Regions from separate parts of the Neobacillus sp. K501 genome, predicted to be linked through region 2. Evidence: a T-box and tRNA genes for the amino acid it is inferred to sense, from the RefSeq annotation. Region 2 holds a T-box; the other holds one or more tRNA genes.
The links. A T-box is a leader RNA that pairs with one kind of tRNA and senses whether it is charged. The one in region 2 lies ahead of ACWM35_RS06880 (valine--tRNA ligase), so its partner is inferred to be a tRNA-Val.

Region 1: it has a tRNA-Val gene. The T-box ahead of ACWM35_RS06880 (valine--tRNA ligase) is inferred to sense a tRNA for this amino acid. The anticodon was not compared.

The regions. Positions count from the first base shown of each region.
Region 1 is NZ_JBSLYA010000001.1:632,706-637,137, forward strand. Features, by position in the region: gene ACWM35_RS03095 (YhgE/Pip domain-containing protein) at 1-391, opposite strand, end outside; gene ACWM35_RS03100 (response regulator transcription factor) at 621-1,292, shown strand; gene ACWM35_RS03105 (PspA/IM30 family protein) at 1,343-1,990, opposite strand; gene ACWM35_RS03110 (lmo0954 family membrane protein) at 2,009-2,356, opposite strand; tRNA gene ACWM35_RS03115 (tRNA-Val) at 2,534-2,606, opposite strand; gene ACWM35_RS03120 (WYL domain-containing protein) at 2,745-2,957, shown strand; gene ACWM35_RS03125 (alpha/beta hydrolase) at 3,060-3,782, shown strand; gene ACWM35_RS03130 (YjcG family protein) at 3,881-4,393, shown strand; gene ACWM35_RS03135 (GNAT family N-acetyltransferase) at 4,402-4,432, shown strand, end outside.
Region 2 is NZ_JBSLYA010000002.1:466,046-470,477, forward strand. Features, by position in the region: gene ACWM35_RS06880 (valine--tRNA ligase) at 1-1,604, opposite strand, end outside; T-box leader at 1,646-1,881, opposite strand; gene ACWM35_RS06885 (hypothetical protein) at 2,053-2,250, shown strand; gene ysxE (spore coat protein YsxE) at 2,260-3,297, opposite strand; gene spoVID (stage VI sporulation protein D) at 3,392-4,432, opposite strand, start outside.

The DNA.
Region 1 (4,432 bases), on a different contig from region 2:
ATTCAAGCGGTAATTTTTGAGGATTATCATCCATGACGGTGGTTGCTCTTTCAGAGAAATCTTCTGGAATTTTTATAACCAAGTAATACTTATTGTCCTTTAAGCCTTGGTCGGCATCTTCTTCACTAACAAATTCCCATCCCAGTTTTTTTTCTTTTTGAAGTTCCTTTACTAGATCATCCCCCACAGTAAGCTTTTCACCATCATTTTCAGCACCCATATCCATGTTTACCACAGCAACGGGTACATCTGGTAAAGTTTCGGGTGGATCCAAGAGATTCGATAGATAAATAAGGACATAAATAAGTGGAATCACAATTGCCGCAAGTAAAGGTATTAAAAAGCCTCCTTTCCCTTTTCTTAGAAGTGCTAATTCAGAAAATACTTTCAAAAAAATTCCCCCTTAGCTTTAATAAATAATGACTGAAGCCTCATTCATTATTGCTGTTAAATATTGATCCTATTTCCGAATAACCAATCCTCCTCAATTCTGATTAGTTCTTACTTATTTAAGGAATATGTCAAAAAGTAGCAGAAAAAATTGTAAGAACTTTCACTCTATTGTAAGATGAATGTATTATGATTAAAATCACTGAAAATATAGGGGTGAAAATTGTCGAATGGTGGATACAGCTGTCAACGAGTATTTAAAGAAAATGGCTGGAATCTCCGATCTTAAAATTAAGGTTGAGGCAATGCTTCGTGGCTGTGTTGAATTCTTTCCATTCGAACGAGCCGCCTTCTTTACCTACTCACCCTTAAGTCATTTAGGTGAAGGGGTATTAATGTACGAAAATGATCAGGCTTCGTCGATAAGAGGAATAAAGGAGGATGTCCGCCCCATTTTTCCAATCTATCATTCATTAATTAGAAACATGCCTGCTTTTATTAAAACCGAGGAAAGTCTTGACTATTTTCCTGACAAATATTTAAAGGAACTGGATTTAACATTAGCTATCATCCCAATTAGTTTACTTAATACTGTCGTTGGCTGCGTTCTAGTAGATCGCTATTATGGTGAATACCCATTTGAAAAAAACTACTTATCTTTGCTTTCTTATTATTTTTCTTCCCCATTCATGCCGATTCGAGAAAAGAGCCTCCTTAGTAAACGGGAAACAGAAGTACTTCAGCATCTTGCTAATGGATATTCGACAAAAGAAATGGCAGCTTGGATGACGGTTAGTGAATTTACTGTACGAGATTATATAACTTCGGTAGTTAGAAAACTTGGTGTTAATAATCGAGCAGAGGCTGTTGCAGTCGGGATGAGAAAAGGAATTATCCTTTAAAAAGTAAAAAACACATGGATAATAACTAAATATCCATGTGTTTCGTATCCTTAAATACTCATCTTGCTCTCTTCTTTTTTCATTTCATTTTCAATTTTTTCGACCCTTGCATCAATGGTACTGCGGTAGTAAGAACTGTTTACTTGGTGTTCTAGGCGATCGAGATAGTTTTCAATTTCTTGGAAACGAGAGAATAATTGATTGTTATCAGTATTGGAATCCAATACTTGATTGATACGATGGTTTGCTCTGGTAATATTTTCACGCCCCATTAACTCCAGGCGGCGAAGATCCATATCTTTCAGCTTATGCTTCATTTCTTCGTATTTTCTTTCTAATTCCCCAAGCTGCCCTTTAACGTGTTCCAAAGATGCTGTTAATCGTTCAGTACGTTCGGTATATTGCTGATACTCTGCAGCCGCAAATTGAGAAAGCTCTACCTCCCCTGCTTTTGCAGCGACTTCCGCCTGATGTTTTCTTTTTTCTGCTAACTTCTCTGCCTGAAAAAGTTCTCTTGTAAACTCATCTTTTAATTTATGTTGACGTTCAACCAGTGTTTTAACCTTTTCTGTTTCCTGCTCACATTGGCGAAGGTACTGATTCAACATCGCTATTGGGTTTTGTCTTTCTTTTTTATCAAGTGTCTCGTGTAAATCAGCCATTATCGTATTTTTCATTCTAGTAAATAAGTTTGTCATTGTAAATCACTCCTATTATTAATATTTGTTTAATTCATTCCATTGTTTTTCGAAATTAACGAATGGATCAGTTTCTTCTTTCACGATGGTACGTTTACTGTTGTTCCAGTTTTTATATACCAGGTAAAGTACATATGCAGCAACAGCACCTATGATTGCTGGAGCATTTGAGATAGAAGCCATTAAGAAAATAACTCCGAAGATTCCTAGGACAATTTTCCCTCCAGTTGTTTCAGCTTTAATAAACTGTTTGTATATGAAGTAAAGAATCCCCAAACTTACAAGTAATCCAATCATCGGACCAATTGTAGAGAGTAACACCATTGCTGCGATTCCACCTGCTAAAAGTAAACCAAATTTTTTCATTTTGTTTTCCTCCTTTGCTTTCTTGATTACATCTTACCTTTTTTCATAGCTTCTCATAATTGAGCCTAAGCTTGATTTTCATATAGGTCCCAAGACGTAGAAAGGGTCAGTCCCCTATTGAGACTGACCCTTTAAACACAAAAAATCCTAATACCACATGAGTATTAGGATTTTTGATGACCTGTGAGGGGTTCGAACCCCCGACCTCAACCCTGTCAAGGTTGCGCTCTCCCAGCTGAGCTAACAGATCTCTTATTAAGCTACAAATCTAATTATATTCAAATTGCTAAAAATGTCAACTAATTTTATTTAATTGCTCCTACACATCTACCGAATAAAGAACGAATGTTCGGATATACTAATAGTATATAGAGAAAGGAGTGATCACATGGAAGGGCTTTTATTACGATCCATCGAAGAAAAAATGCCATTAGAAATGATTTATCTGTCTGAGGATAATCAAATTTCCCAACGGAAGCTGCTTGTGAAGGAAGTAAATAATGAATACATCCTCGCCTATTGTTTGCTACGTAAACAGATTCGAACCTTTAAACGTGAAAATATCCTATCTATCATGCCAAATAAACGATATCTCCATTAACTTCACACATACTCCCCACCACAATACTTTCCCCTTGAGCATTTCCAACTTGTATATGATAAAATTCTAATGTATCAATCGAAACATGGGGGGAATTGTCACATGGTATTTCCAAGAGGCACAATTAAAGAAACGACCTTTCAAAGCAAAGAGCTGGGAGAAGAAATTCAGCTACTTGTCTACTTGCCAGCTAACTTTTCACCATTATACAAATACTCTCTGTTAATCGCTCAGGATGGCCGCGATTATTTTCAGCTAGGCCGAATTGGGCGATTAACAGATGAGTATCTTTACGAGCGGGAAATCGAAAATTTAATCATTATTGGGATACCCTATAAAAATGTAGAGGACCGCTGGAAAAAGTATCATCCTGATGGCGAACAAAATCCAGCATACATACGCTTTCTTGCCCATGAATTAGTTCCATATCTCGATAAAGAATTTCCAACCTATCATATGGGTACTACAAGAGCACTGATTGGAGATTCACTAGGAGCAACGGTGTCACTAATGACTGCCCTCCAATATCCGCACACGTTTGGCAAGGTGTTGTTGCAGTCACCGTTTGTCAATAATGAGATAATAAACTCAGTTAGAAATTTTGGCGAACCACAGCTTTTAGACATCTATCATGTTATTGGTAACCAAGAAACAGAAGTTCCAACCACAAAAGGTGAAATCCGTGATTTCCTTACTCCTAATCGAGAACTGGCGAAAGCTTTTAATGAAAAGTCATTCAGCCATTTTTATGAAGAATTCAATGGAAATCACACCTGGAAATATTGGCAAACCGATTTAAAGCGTGCCCTTAAGGCAATGTTCTAGTCATATCTTATTTTTTGAAAATTTGCTATAATAATTAGAAGACTTTTGGAGTAACGAGTCTATTTTTAGATAAATTCATGTTCATTGGAGGTAAACATATGAAATTTGGGGTTGTTATTTTTCCATCAAAAAAACTGCAGGATTTAGCTAATTCCTATCGTAAACGTTATGACCCGCATTATGCATTGATTACTCCACATTTGACTTTAAAAAATGCCTTTGAAGCAACAGAAGAAGAAGTCAAGCACTATGCTGAAAAGCTGCGTCAAATTGCAGGCAATACGAATGCCTTCACATTAAAGACTTCCAAAATAAGCTCATTTCAGCCGGTAAATAATGTTATTTACTTTAAAGTTGAACCTACGGAAGAACTGGCTAAGCTTCATAATGATATTAACCAAGAATTTAGTGAGCAAAATATGGAATATGCCTTTGTTCCTCATATTACCATTGGACAAAAGTTATCTAACGATGAACATTCAGATGTTTATGGCTCCTTAAGAATGAAAAAAATCAATCATGAAGAAACAATTGACCGTTTCCATTTACTTTATCAACTAGATAATGATTCATGGACAGTCTATGAAACATTTCGTCTTGGAAAGGAATAAATAAAAACGTGACTGTAAAAATTGTTGAAAATGAAAATG
Region 2 (4,432 bases):
TCAACGCCATTGCCAAGGGACTTACTCATCTTCCGTCCTTGTGCGTCACGAACCAGACCGTGGATAAGAACATCTTTAAATGGACGCTCACCCGTAAACTCTAGGCTTTGGAAAATCATCCGGGATACCCAGAAGAAGATAATATCGTAACCAGTTACAAGTACACCAGTTGGGAAGTAGCGTTTAAAATCAGCTGCTTCTTGATCAGGCCAGCCCATTGTAGAGAATGGCCAAAGAGCTGAACTGAACCATGTGTCTAAGACGTCTTTATCCTGTTCCCAATTTTCAATATCAGCTGGTGCCTCGTGGCCTACAAATACCTCTCCCGTTTCTTTGTGATACCAAGCAGGAATTCGGTGGCCCCACCAAAGCTGACGTGAAATACACCAGTCACGAATGTTTTCCATCCAGTGTAAGTAAGTTTTTTCAAAACGCTCAGGTACAAAGTTCACTTTGTTTTCTTTATCTTGAAGTGCAATTGCCTCATCTGCCAATGGCTGCATTTTAACAAACCATTGAGTAGAAAGATAAGGTTCAACAACAGCACCACTACGCTCAGAGTGACCAACGGAATGCATATGCTCTTCAATTTTGAAAAGAACCCCCTGCTCCTGCAATTCTTTAACGATTTGCTTACGGCACTCGAAACGATCCATTCCTTTATAGTTCAAGGCATTGTGATTCATCGAGCCATCTTCATTCATGACTAGGATGCGCTCAAGATTATGGCGATTTCCAAGTTCAAAGTCATTTGGATCGTGAGCTGGAGTAATTTTAACCGCTCCAGAACCGAATTCCATGTCGACATAGTCATCACCGACAATCGGAATTTCACGGCCTACGATTGGCAGGATAACGGTTTTTCCGATTAAATGCTTGTAGCGTTCGTCCTCTGGGTGAACGGCAACAGCGGAATCACCAAGCATCGTTTCTGGGCGAGTTGTAGCTACTTCAATATGACCAGATCCGTCTGCTAGAGGATATTTCATATGGTAGAATGCACCTTGAACATCTTTATAGATAACTTCAATGTCTGATAACGCTGTTTTCGTGGATGGATCCCAGTTAATGATATATTCACCACGATAGATTAAGCCTTTGTTGTAAAGGGTAACGAATACTTCACGAACTGCAGCTGATAAACCTTCATCCAGGGTGAAACGCTCGCGGCTGTAATCTAAGCCTAAACCAAGCTTTGCCCATTGCTGACGGATGTGGGAAGCGTACTCTTCCTTCCATCTCCACGTTTCTTCTACGAACTTTTCACGGCCTAAATCATAACGGCTTTTGCCTTCACTACGAAGCTTTTCTTCTACCTTCGCTTGTGTTGCGATACCGGCATGGTCCATTCCTGGTAACCAGAGAACGTCATATCCCTGCATTCGCTTCATTCGCGTAATGATATCTTGAAGGGTTGTATCCCATGCATGCCCTAAGTGAAGCTTACCTGTAACGTTTGGCGGCGGAATCACAATCGTATACGGTTGTTTCGCCTCATCGTCCTTCGCTTCAAAAAACTTCCCTTTTAACCACCAATCATAACGACCTTGTTCAATCGCCTGGGGATCATATTTCGTCGGCATTGTAATTTCTTTTGTTTCCATATTTCTTCCTCCTTTTACCATACAAAAAACCCCATTCGTCATAAAAGGACGAATGGAGCTGCTTCGCGGTACCACCTTTTTTCCAATCATATGTACATAATTGGCTCTTCATCGGATAACGGATTTCATCCGTCTTCAACTAATAGGACCAATGGATCTTTTCGCTGAAGAAGCTCTAGGGCGACCTTCTGAGTCTCTGCTTAGGAAACCTTTCAGCTAATGGCTTCCCTCTCTAAAAGCAGGATAACATCGTACTCTTCCCTGTCTTTGCTTTTTTATTAAATTTATAATGTTATACTACCCAATAATGACACTTGACGTCAATAATGATAACCAAATTTTTTATATTATATACCTTTCCTGAAAAAAACGTGTGTATTTAGGGGAATTCATCTTGTCTAAAGAATATATATAGATAAACGCCTTTTTGGAGAGGGAGAGAATGACATTGAAGAGGAGAAAGTTTATCACCAAATACTCCTATACTCCATGGTACAGAACCACGAGGAGAATATGCGAGCAATTAATTATCCCTTTTACCATTTTTCAATTGATAAGAACCTTGTTTATCCCTACGGTTTTTGATGTCCTATTGTTGACTGTTTTTATTGCCATTGCCGTTTCCATTTATTTCGAAATTGTTTAGGAGCCCTCGCTAATCCTGCTGGGCTCCTTCCTTTGCTTTTTGCTGTTGTTCTTCAATCTCTGTCATTCTCATCACAACATATTCTGTATTTTTCAAATGCCAATAACGTCGCTGCAGCTGCCGGACAAACTTTAGTTCGTTCTTTGGCTGCTCTTTGCGGAAATATCGCTCGGCAACTTGAATGATCGGGATTGGATAAGATAAATAACTATAAAACAGCAGTTTTTCATCTGCTTTAAAGGGAAAATATTTTAAATAGTGATGGATCCACTCAATGACATCGTCATTCCGTTTTGGATGAGTATTTAGGCCGCGTGACAAGTATGGTAATAAATCATGAATCGGTGACCCATAGCGGGAATTTTCAAAATTGATAAAGTAACCGTAGCCTTTTTCATCATAAAGAAAATGCTCCGATGATACTTTTCCATGGGTTATAACCATCCGGGCCTTTTCATCTTCCTTCGTCTTTTCATACCATTCTTCGAATTTTGTTTTTGAATACCTAAGTGCCTGACTTATTTCATTATAGTACAAGCAAAAACAGAGCTCAAAAGGGGACATGTAGGTTTTCTTTTCACTTTCATCCATGAAGCCATCTAAAAATTCCTGATTTTTATCAAGTAATTGAATCGTTTTTTCATAATGCTCGTTTCGTTCCTCTTTACTTACAGGGATTTCTTTAGCTGATATTGTATGAAGACGTGCTAATTCACGAAATAACTGCTGATTTTTCTGCAGGCGATCTTCCTTAGCTTCATTTTCCATCCAAGGCATGAGGTAATAAAGTGCCTTATCATAAAGGACTGCATATCTCCCATCCATCGTTGGATAAATCGGTACAATCCGATTAAACCCTTTTTGATATAGCAAGTGGACATGACGAATAAAATCCGTTCCCGTTGTGGGGACAATTCTTTTGAGTGCAAATGTCCCTTTATTTGAATAAATCTTTAGTATACTGCCGTGTTCCTCTACAAAATATGGCTTTACCTGATAGTTATTTAAGATCGGAGCGACATGCTCCAGCCGACTTGAGTCATTCATGAACATTCAACTCTCTTTCAAGAAAAGAGGAATCCTTATCATTGTTAATTCAAAAAGACGTGAGCAGGTTGAAAAACCCGCTCATGCTATATTCTTACTTTTTGGCAAAGGCAGCTGGAACGTATAACACTTGACCCTCGTATACATCTTGATTAAGTTCTAGATGGTTCACCTTTAGGATATTGGATACGGAAACTTCATAGCGATCAGCTAAGATTTCCAATGTATCACCCTTTTGAACAATACATACCTTTAATCGAGCTTGGTCGCCACTTTCTTCTTTACGAGCAAAGAATTCTGTTAGGGTCATGGTTTTCTTTTTTGTTAATTTCTGTTTTAAAGAAGTTTTTGGAGGTTGTTCTCCTGGTGATGATGAGCTCTCTTCCTGAACAGATTCCGTTTCAACCTCGGCTACAGGCTCTTTCGGTGCTTCCTCTAAGACTATTTCCTGTTCTACCATTTCTTCCTCAACCGGCTCACTGACTTCGCTTCTAGCTTCTTGCAGGAATACCGGCTTCTCATGCTCTTCATAGGTAAAGGTAGGGAATTTCGGGAACACTTCAACCTTCTCTTCTTCTTCTTCCGATTGTTTACGGGCTTCCACCTCGAATAGGAAGCTGTCTTCCGGTTGCTCTTCTTCTTCCTCAAATAATTCTTGCTGAATCTCGGCTTGATAACGATGAACTACCTCGTATTGCGGCTCATCTTCTATTGCTTCGATTATCTCTTCTTGTTCTTGTTCCTGAACAGAGGTATCATACAAGCCGCTGATCATGAGTTCTGCAGTCAGCTTTATACAACTCCGCTCTGGAATGGTGTAGTCAAATGATTCAACGATCACATCGATATCATAGATGCTTTGAATCCGATTGTTAGGAATCGTTATATCGACTGGGAAACGATGCGAGAATTCACAGTTTCCTTCTTCATGCGTATCGACTCTTTCGATAAACTTTTGATTCGATACGTTTTCATCCCCACTACTATCGCTGTTTTCGTAACTTTTATATTCGCCGGTTAATTCCAGCGAACCACGTATGGTTACGTACTGATCATTTTCCTGGATGGTAATATCAGGGTCTAGAGAAATCGACACAAGGTCTGCGACTTCCTGTCCTTTTCTAAACCACAAAGA